DNA from 3 places in the Aminobacter aminovorans genome. Region 1 is predicted to be linked to each of the others. Evidence: riboswitches for the same ligand, from Rfam matches in the RefSeq annotation. Region 1 holds a riboswitch; each other region holds the start of a gene.

Evidence for each region. A riboswitch is a leader RNA that binds a small molecule or an ion and turns the genes downstream of it on or off. The one in region 1 is predicted to bind cobalamin.
Region 2: it holds a riboswitch for cobalamin, as region 1 does, so the genes downstream of both, DY201_RS10125 (ABC transporter ATP-binding protein) here and DY201_RS12755 (DUF1636 family protein) in region 1, are expected to answer to the same signal.
Region 3: it holds a riboswitch for cobalamin, as region 1 does, so the genes downstream of both, DY201_RS26300 ((2Fe-2S) ferredoxin domain-containing protein) here and DY201_RS12755 (DUF1636 family protein) in region 1, are expected to answer to the same signal.

The regions. Positions count from the first base shown of each region.
Region 1 covers NZ_UFSM01000001.1:2,612,321-2,615,588, forward strand. Annotated here, with positions in the region: gene cobN (cobaltochelatase subunit CobN) at 1-174, opposite strand, end outside; gene cobW (cobalamin biosynthesis protein CobW) at 189-1,226, opposite strand; gene DY201_RS12755 (DUF1636 family protein) at 1,223-1,657, opposite strand; cobalamin riboswitch at 1,695-1,897, opposite strand; gene DY201_RS12760 (riboflavin biosynthesis intermediates N-glycosidase) at 2,013-2,561, shown strand; gene DY201_RS12765 (winged helix-turn-helix domain-containing protein) at 2,550-3,268, opposite strand, start outside.
Region 2 covers NZ_UFSM01000001.1:2,068,601-2,071,868, forward strand. Annotated here, with positions in the region: gene DY201_RS10115 (FecCD family ABC transporter permease) at 1-19, opposite strand, end outside; gene DY201_RS10120 (ABC transporter substrate-binding protein) at 74-1,018, opposite strand; gene DY201_RS10125 (ABC transporter ATP-binding protein) at 1,037-1,852, opposite strand; cobalamin riboswitch at 1,961-2,170, opposite strand; gene DY201_RS10130 (MFS transporter) at 2,242-3,268, opposite strand, start outside.
Region 3 covers NZ_UFSM01000002.1:366,606-369,873, reverse strand. Annotated here, with positions in the region: gene DY201_RS26310 (ChrR family anti-sigma-E factor) at 1-633, shown strand, start outside; gene DY201_RS26305 (DUF2177 family protein) at 670-1,086, shown strand; cobalamin riboswitch at 1,317-1,521, shown strand; gene DY201_RS26300 ((2Fe-2S) ferredoxin domain-containing protein) at 1,757-2,455, shown strand; gene DY201_RS26295 (ABC transporter substrate-binding protein) at 2,457-3,268, shown strand, end outside.

The DNA.
Region 1 (3,268 bases):
GCTTGCGAGCCGCATCGATGGCAGGTTTTCCGCGTCCGCCTTCCAGGCGCCGGCGAGGCCGGCCAGATCGCTGTCGGTGAAGGACAGCGCCACCACATCCGCAGGCTTCTGCCTGAGGTCGACAGGCTCGATCAGGTCATCGAGCGAGGCGGAGGTGGTGGTGAGGATGTGCATCCCGGCTGTCCGGTTCAGCCGACCAGGATACGCTCTATGGCCGGGCGGTCGAGGCCCTTGAGGCCGATCACGACCAGGCGCGAGCGGCGGTCGTCCTCTGCGGTCCAGGCGCGGTCATAATAGTGGTTGACGCGCGGTCCGACGGCCTGGACGAGCAGGCGCATCGGCTTGCCGCCGACGTCGACGAAGCCCTTTACACGCAACACATTCTCTTCTTCGGCGGCGGTGGCGACGCGTTTCGCCAGTTCGTCGGGGTTGGCGATCGACGGGATCTCGATGACGAAGGTATCGAAGTCGTCATGCTCGTGGTCGAACGCCCCGTCGTGATGGGTCTTGCGGTTTTCGATGTCGTCCTCGACGGCGAGGCCGAGGCCGAGCAGCACCGACGGATCGACCTTGCCATGCGCCGACGGCACGATCTTGACGGCGCGTGCCAGGTGCTCGCGCACGATGGCGGTGGCGCGGGCGTGACCGGCTTCGTCGAGCAGGTCGCTCTTGGACAGGATGATGAGGTCGGCGCAGGCGACCTGATCCTCGAACACTTCCTCGACCGGGTCGTCGTGGTCGAGCGAATCGTCCGCACTGCGCTGGGCGGCGAGCGCTTCCATATCGGAGGCAACTTTACCTGCGGCCAGCGCGGGGCCATCGACCACGGCGATGACGCCGTCGACCGTCACGCGGCTCTTGACCGTTGGCCACTGGAAGGCCTGGACCAGCGGCTTGGGCAGCGCCAGGCCCGAGGTCTCGATCAGGATGTGGTCAACTCTCGGAGTAAGCGACAGAATCTGGTCGAGGGCAGGGACAAAGTCGTCGGCGACGGTGCAGCAGATGCAGCCATTGGCCAGTTCGACGATGTTTTCCTCCGGGCAGGCATCGACGCCGCAGCCCTTGAGAATCTCGCCGTCGATGCCGACATCGCCGAACTCGTTGACGATGATGGCGAGGCGCTTGCCCTTGGAGTTCTCGAGGATGTTGCGCAGCAGCGTGGTCTTGCCGGCGCCGAGAAAGCCGGTGACGACGGTGCAGGGAACGCGTTCGACGGAGGCGGTCATGGGTCTTCCTTGATGAGAGCAAGTGGTGGTATGCGCGCGACGAGGCCGCGCTTGAGGCTATCTGGACGGCCGCGCCAGGGGATCAGGCCGTCGGTCGAGGTGGCGAAGAGTCTTGCGCCGGCGACGAGATCGTCGCCCGACATGGTGTTGAGATCGCCGAAGACGTAGCTCCACGCGCCGTCGCGTATCAGGGCGGCGCTGAGGCGGCGCTTGCAGTTGCCCAGGCACTCGACGCTGCGCACGGCGATCTCGCCATTGGCGGCGAGGCGGGCGTGCTCGGCAAGCTGGGCGCCGGCGCGCGGATGGGCGTCCGAGCCGGTTTCGTCGCGGCAGGATGAGCAGACGAGGATGGTGACGTCGCATGAGCGCGCGTCGGCTGCATCGCAGGATGCGTCGGCTGATGCGACCGGAAGGTTGTCGTCGAAGTCCAAATCCAGGCTCCTTGCCCGGGGCACCCGCCAGGCGATCGGATCAATGTCAACGACGGCAGGTCTCCTGGCTTGCGGATCGTCACCTTCGCTCGCCTTCCCGGGAAAATCCCAGTGGTCTTCGAGCTTGGCTCTTCGCTCACAGTTGCGGGGACAGCCGCGGATTTGACGCCACCGGCGCGCACCGCATTCCCTCTTAGCCTTCGCCGTTGCGGGCAAAGGACCGTCTGTGGGCGATTTAGGCTTTGGTGAGGGGTGGAGTCAACGTGATGGAGCGACAGCCGCCGTCGCAGCGGTCTTTTTTGGCGGCACATGGGACGTCGATTGACAAGCGCAGCCGGCGTTCTCAAATACGCGCATGTATCGAAATCGCGCGCAGCTTGAGGAAGGGTATCTCGCCCAGGCGAAGATAGAGTTCCTGTTTTTTTGGGGTCATCAGCCGTCAAGGGACGGGAAGATCACCTCGTCGTGCCTCAGCCAATGGTGGCCAGCTCCCTTCGCGGTCGATGCTGTCTCCTATCCAACCGTCGAGCATTGGATGATGGCCGAGAAGGCTCGCTTGTTTGGAGATCATGAAATCGCGTCCAGAATCCTGGAGACCGAGAGCCCGAAGCAGGCAAAGCAGTGGGGCAGAGAGGTGCGCGGCTTTGATGCAGCCCGATGGGATGATGAGAAGTTTGGCGTCGTCGCAGAAGGCAACGGTCACAAATTCGGACAGAACCCGGCCTTGCGAGAATTTCTGCTCAATACAGGAAGTGCCGTTCTGGTCGAGGCAAGCCCCGTCGACAATGTCTGGGGAATAGGTCTTGCCGCAGACGACAACCGCGCCAGCAATCCACTTCAGTGGCGTGGCGACAATCTCCTCGGCTTCGCGCTGATGCAGGTGCGTGAGGAGCTACGCGGTTGAGTTCTTGTCACTCGCAAAGCGTCGCGTAGCCATATCCATCAGGCCGGATCCAAGATCGCCCGCGGGCGTCACCTCGATGCGTTCGAGGCCGAGCCAGTCGCACATCTGCTGGAGTTCTTCGTAAAGTTCGGCTGCGGTTTCCGGTGGCGCACAGGGCTCTGCATAGGCGGCGTGGACGCGCAGGATACCCGCCGGACGGTCGGCCTTCAGGTCGATGCGGGCGACGATGCGCTCGCCCAGAAGGAAGGGCAGGACGTAGTAGCCGTATTGGCGCTTCTCGGCCGGGGTGTAGATTTCGATGCGGTAGCGGAAGCCGAACAATTGCTCGGCACGGGTGCGCTCGAAGACGAGCGGATCGAAGGGCGCAAGCAGGGCGCGTGCCTGGATCTTGCGCGGAATGCGCGCATCGGCGTGGAGATAGGCCTGCCGGTCCCAGCCCTCGACGCGGACGGGAATCAGTTCGCCGGTTTCGACCAGCTCTTCGAGCCGGCCTTTCACGTCGGCTGGCGACAGGCGGAAATAGTCGCGCAGGCAGATGCCGGTTGCGACGCCATGGGCGCGGGCGGAGATTCGCAAGAGATCGCGATGCGCATCCTCGGCCTGGGGAGCAGGACGGTCATAAATGTCGGCCGGCAGCACGCGCTCGGGCAGATCATAGAGGCGTTCGAAGCCACGCCGCGAATGGGTGGTGATGCGGCCGGCCCAGA
Region 2 (3,268 bases), 540 kb from region 1:
CCGGAATCAGGGCCGGCATGGCGTGGATGAGGACGTGCCGCGGCCCGGCGACGAGGTGGCGGTGCGACATGTGTCAGTCGGCCCGCATCGCGGCGGCCAGCCGCTTGATCGCCGCGATGTTGCGCGGTCCCGGCGTCGCCTCGTTGTATTCGAGCACGAAGAAGCGGTTGTTCTTGACCGCCTCGATATCCTTGAAGGCCGGGTTGGTGCGCATGAACTCGATCTTCTGCTCGGCTGTCACCTCGCCGTAGTTGACGATCACCACCATGTCGGGGTTGCGCTCGATGACCGGTTCCCAGCCGATCTCGACCCAGCTCGACTCGACGTCGTCGGTGATGTTCTTGCCGCCTGCAGCCTCGATGATCGCAGTCGGCATGGCGTAGCGGCCGGCGGTGAAGGGCTTCTGCTCGCCGGAATCGTAGAGGAACACGTTGACCGGCTTGTCGAGCTTGGGCAGCGACGCCTGGAAGTCGGCGAGTTCCTTCTCGTAGCCCGTTACCAGTGCTGCCGCCTTCTCCCGCACGCCGAAGATGGCGCCGAGATTGAGCAGGTCGGCATAGACGTCCTGAAGCGACGACTTGTCCTTCTTCATGATGTGGATGCAACTCTCGGTCAGTTCGTAGACCGCGATGTTGAAGGGCGCGAGCGTGTCGGGCGTGACGTCGCCGCCGACCTTCATGCCGTAGTTCCAGCCGGCGAAGAACAGGTCGGTGTCGACGCCGAGCAGCACTTCCTTGGTGACATATTTCGGCGCGAGTTCGGGCAATTCGCCGACGCCCTTGCGCAGGTTCTCGTCCAAGGTCTTCCAGCCCGAGATGCCGGAATAGCCGACCATATGGTCGGCAAGGCCGAGCACCAGCATCATCTCGGTCAGGTTGACGTCATGCGAGACGGCACGCTTGGGGGCTGCCTCGAAGGTCACGTCACGATTGCAGCTCTTGACGGTTACGGGGAAGCCGCTGGCCAATGACGAGGCGCAGGTGGCGAGCAGAGCGGCGGCGATGATGGGCAGGCGCATGAAGGCTCCTTTTGATGTTCAGCGTTCGAGGTGGAAGGAAAAGCGCGGGCGCCCGGTGACCGGATGGTCGTCGAGGGTGGCACCGACGGAAAAGCTGTCACGGATGCGCTCTGGCGTCAGTATGTCGGCCGGCGCACCACAGGCCACCGCGCGGCCGGCGTCCATCACCAGCACGCGGTCGGCATGAGCGGAGGCGAGCGCCAGGTCATGCAGGGAGACGACGACCGTGCAGCCGAGATTGCCGAGCAGTTCCAGCACCTCGAGCTGGTGGCGGATGTCGAGATGGTTGGTCGGCTCGTCGAGGACAAGAAGGTCTGGCTTCTGTACAAGCGCCCGCGCAATCATTACGCGCTGCTTTTCGCCGCCGGACAGCGATCCGAAATCGCGCGCCGCCAGCGCGGTGAGACCGAGTAGGGCGAGGGCTGCCTCGACCTTGATGTAGTCGTCGTCGCTGGTGCCGAAGCTCGTGACATGCGGGGTCAGGCCAAGCTCGATGATCTCGGCGACCGTCAGGCCGAAGTCGGAAGCGCTCTCCTGAAGCACTGTTGCGATACGGCGGGCGCAGTCGCGCGGCTTCATCTTCCAGATGTCGGTGCCGTCGAGGCGGACAGTGCCCGTCGTCGGCTTGTGATAGCGGTAGAGGCAGCGCAACAGGCTCGACTTGCCAGCGCCGTTGGGGCCGACGATGGCAAGCAATTCGCCAGGAGCAACTGCAAGGCTGACCGGTTCGAGAATAGGCTGCGAGACGCGTGGTCCCCAGCTGACGCCGTCTAGTTCGAGCAGTGCCGGGGTGGTGCCTACGAGGTGGCTAGCGGCGTGGACGCGATCGAGCATGCCCTGTCTCCGCGATCGGGCGGAGGTGGCAGAACGATCCGGTGAGCGCGCCGGTACTGAAAAAGGCAGTCGCAACCATCATCATCTCCGCGGCACACCCCGGCCGGTTGAGTTAATCGGATGATGGCAGGTCTCCTGGCTTGCGGGTGATCGCGCCTCGGAGCCTTCCCGGCCTTTCGGCCAGTGGCATGTTTCCGAATTGCTATCCGCTCACAGTTGCGGGGGCAGCCACGGTTTCGCGTCAGGGACGTCTCACCGTGTTCCCATTTAACCTGCTGCCCGAACCGGATAGCAGGAACCATCGCTGTCGTGGCTACAGCAGCGACGGGTTGCTGACAATCGCTAAAGCGTCATGCCGGGCGCTAAAGCGTCATGCGGGGGCTAAAGCGTCATGCCGGCTGCTGAATTGCGTCACGCCGGTCGAGCGCGAAGGAAATGAGCGCGACGCCGAAGGCAGACAGTGCGATGGCCGCGCCGACGAAGGGCAGGTCGGCATAGCTCACGCCCATCGAAATCGCCGCACCACCGGCCCAGGCGCCGGCGGCGTTGCCGGCGTTGAAGGCGCCCTGGTTGAGGGTGGCCGCGAGGTTCGGTGCCTCCGAAGCGGTTTCGACGACGCGCATCTGCATCGGTGGCACGATGACGAAGGTGATAACGCCCCACATGAAGACGAGCAGGATCGCGGCGGGCGCCGAAGAGCTGAGTTCGGCGAAGGCGACGTGGATCGCCGCCATCACCACCAGCGCGCCGATGGCTGTGGGCATCAGCTTCCAGTCGGCCAGCTTGCCGCCGATGATGTTGCCGATCGTCATGCCACCGCCGAACAGCAACAACACCCAGGTGACCGATTCAACAGAGAGGCCGCTGACGTCGGTCAGGATCGGCTTGATGTAGGTGAAGACCGCAAACAGGCTGCCCGAGGCGAGCGCCGAGATGATCATGGCGAGCCACACCTGGAGCTTGCCCAGCACCTTGACCTCGCCGGCGACGCCACCCTTGCCGGGAGGGGCGACGCCCGCAGGGACCAGCCAGGCGATGGCCGCCACCGAGAGCAGGCCGATGACGACGACGGCAAAGAAGGTTGCGCGCCAGCCATAGGCTTCGCCGAGTGCCGTGCCGCCGGGGACGCCGAGAATGTTGGCGAGCGTCAGGCCGGCAAACATCAGGGCAATCGCGCTGGCGCGCTTGTTGGCAGGAACGAGGCTCGCCGCCACCACCGAGCCGATGCCGAAGAAGGCGCCGTGACCAAAGGCGGTGATGACGCGGGCGATCATCAGCGTCCAGTAGGTGGGGGCGATGGCGCAGAGCAGGTTGCCGAGGACGAACATCATGGCGAGCCCGATCAGCACCGGTTTGCGCGGCAGTTTCGCCGTGCCCACCGCGATGATGGGTGCGCCGATGACGACGCCTAGCGCA
Region 3 (3,268 bases), on a different contig from region 1:
CTGCTCTTGAGCTATGCTGCCGGCAGTCTGGCCGAAGGCTGGAGTATCGCGGTCGCCACGCACCTTGCCCTTTGCCCGTCCTGCCGGCGCCGCTTGACTGTTGCCGAAGGCATCGGCGGTGAACTGCTGGATAGCCTGCCGCACGATGCTTCCGTCGACGATGCATGGGCGAGCGTGCGCAGGCGTCTGGAGCAGCCCTCCAAGGCCCCTCCATTCGCCAGCCGCGAAACCTCGGCTTCCGGCCAGGGCGATGGCTTGCCGGAGCCGCTGCGCTCCTACCTCGGCAGTGACATCGACGCGCTCAAATGGCGGCCACTCGGACGAGGTGCCTATCAGATCCCTATCAGGACCGGAGAGCGCGAGACCAGGGTACGGCTGCTGCGCATTCCTGCAGGCAAGCCTGTGCCTGAGCATAGCCATGGCGGCCGCGAGCTGACACTGGTGCTCAGCGGCAGCTTCGTTGACGGCGAGAACATCTTTTCCCGCGGTGATATCGAAGATGCCGATGAAAGCCTGATGCATCAGCCCGTCGCCACTGCGGACAGCGATTGCATCTGTCTTGCCGTCACCGACGCGCCACTGAAGTTCCGCAGCTGGATTGTCCGGGCGATCCAGCCACTCCTGGGTATTTGATCGGGCGCCTGCGCCCCAAGCAGCAGAAGTGCACCGATGATCGCAAGCTACGCCATCGCTTATGCCGCTACCGCCGTCGGCTTTTTCTGCATCGACTTCATCTGGCTGTCGACCATTTCCACCAGCTTTTACCGCAACCGGATCGGCAGCCTGCTTCTCGAGCAACCCAATTTCGGCGTCGCCGGTCTCTTCTACCTTGTCTATGTCGCCGGTGTGGTCCACTTCGCAGTGATGCCGGCGGTGAACGGCGCAAGCTGGGTGACCGCACTGGTCAATGGCGCGCTGCTCGGGCTTGTCGCCTATGGCACTTACGACATGACCAACCTGGCCACGCTCAAGAACTGGTCAGTTTCGGTCAGTGTCGTCGACATGATGTGGGGGACTGCCTTGACCGCAACCGCAGCCACCTTGGGTTACTTCTGCACAGTCTGGCTTGTAGCCAAGGCAAGTTAAAGGCTCCCCTGGCGATAGCGGGCTAAAGATGGCCGCGCGGTTTTCCCTGTGATCCCTGCCACGTCGCTGACCTGTCGGCAAATCAGGATCGCCAGAACTACTCGGCTGCAGAGCTACCTGCCTGACTGTGTGAACAGGGCAGTAATCGTCGACTGACAATACATTCTGTTTTCTTTCGGCCTTGCAGGGAAAATGCCTGACCGACGGGATTGACTTGAGGGCTGACACCGATAGGTTGCGCCGGTCAAGGTTCTGTCGCGGCGGTTTGCGCCGACGTGACAGCTAAGAGGGAATCCGGTGCGAAACCGGAGCTGTCCCGCAACTGTAAGCGGCGAGTTGTTACGCCAACGACGTCACTGGCACTTAGGTGCCGGGAAGACAGGCGAAGCAGCGATGAACCGCGAGCCAGGAGACCTGCCTGACTGCTTTTGGTTCCGTGGTCGGGGTGTGCCACAGGAGCGCGCGCTGTCGCAGCTGCCTTTGGCATGCTCGCGCGGCCACGTTTCCGTATCCCCGTCCGCATCAGGTCGGGGATTTTTCGTTGGAAGTAGATTTCTCTCTTTCGCACCAGCTCAGCCCGGACAAAGTCGCGTCCGGACAGGCCGTACTGTTGGTGGCAAAGTCTGCGTTTGCGGCGGCTCCGCATGCGGAGATGCAGCGCATAGCGACGATGGCTGCCATGCTGCCAGGAGTGGCGGCGGCGATGGCTTGCTACTCCGAACAGGGTCAACCCTCGCTGCGCGACGCACTCCTGTCGCTCCGCGGCGGCCCCTATGACGCGATCCTTGTGGTGCCGCTTGTCCTTCCGCTGGAGCCGAGCTTCCTGAACTGGATTACGCGCTCGCTGAAGCGCTGGCAGTCCGAACATCCCGGTCGATGGCCGCCGGTCCGCATATCTCGTGATATCGCCCAGAGCCTCCATTTCGAACCGCTGCTCGGTGCTCTCATCAACGGCGCGGCCGCCGAGCCTGCGGTTCCACCGGATGATCACGTGAAGCTGGAAGGATCGCTGGTGCCAGCGCAAAAGCGTCGGGTCCTGGTCTGCGAGGGCGGCGCCTGCAATGCGGCGGGTGCGCACGCGATCTGGGGCCACCTCCGCAATCTGCAGGAAAGCCGCAAGCTTCGGATGACTGGCGAAGGCACGATGACAGCGAAGGCGACCTGTCTTGGCCCCTGCAATCTCGCGCCCGTGCTCCAGGTCTATCCGGAAGGCACCTACTATGGCGGCGTCACGGAGACGGCGGTCGACCGCATCGTTGAAGAGCATCTGCTGGGCGGCAGCGTCGTCCATGATTTCGCCTATGAGCCGACAGGCCGCAAGCAGCGGCTGCGTCCGGTGATCAACAGTTCCTCATCCAAAGGAGAGTAAGATGAACGTCCTTTCGCGGAGCGCATTGGCCGCGCTGGCCATCGCATGGTCCACCTTCACCCTGCCTGCTTTCGCCCAGGAGGCCGCGCCTGCCGAGGAGCAGGTCTTGCGCCTCGTCACCGCAAACATGCCGCGCTCGCTCGACCCCATCAACATCGATGCCCAGCGGATCATCAACAATGGTTTCGCGGAGCCGCTTGTTCACGCGACGCTCGACGGCGCGGATCTGATCCCGGCGCTTGCGAAAAGCTGGGAACTGGTGGAACCAACCTTGTGGCGGATCGAATTGCAGCCGAACGCCAAGTTCTGGAGCGGCGCGCCCGTCGATGCTGCTTCCGTGCAGGCATCCTTTGAGCGACATCAGGCCAAGAACACCCGCGCGGCTTCGATCTTGCGTGGCGCGACGTTCAAGGCGGTGGGCCCGACCACGCTTGAAATCCGCACCGAAAAGCCCGACCCGGCATTCCTGTTCAAGACAGTTACGATCGCCGTACACAATGCCGCGCGTGCCGAAGAACTTGGTGACCGATATGCGCTGGAAGCCGACCTCTCAGGTTACTTCAAGCCGACCGAGTTTGTCCCCGGCGAACTCGTCGTAGCCGAGCCGTTCGAAGGCTACTGGGGCGAGCAGCCCAAACTCCAACGGCTCGAAGCCCGTTTCGTGGTCGATCCGCAGACCCGCTATCTGGCCATGCAGTCGGGCGAGGCCGACATGGATGCCAATGTCCAGTTCGAGCAGCGTCCCGCCTATGTCCGCAGCGAAGACTACAAGTTCCCTGTCGTGAACGCGAGCAACTGGAACATCTGGATGAA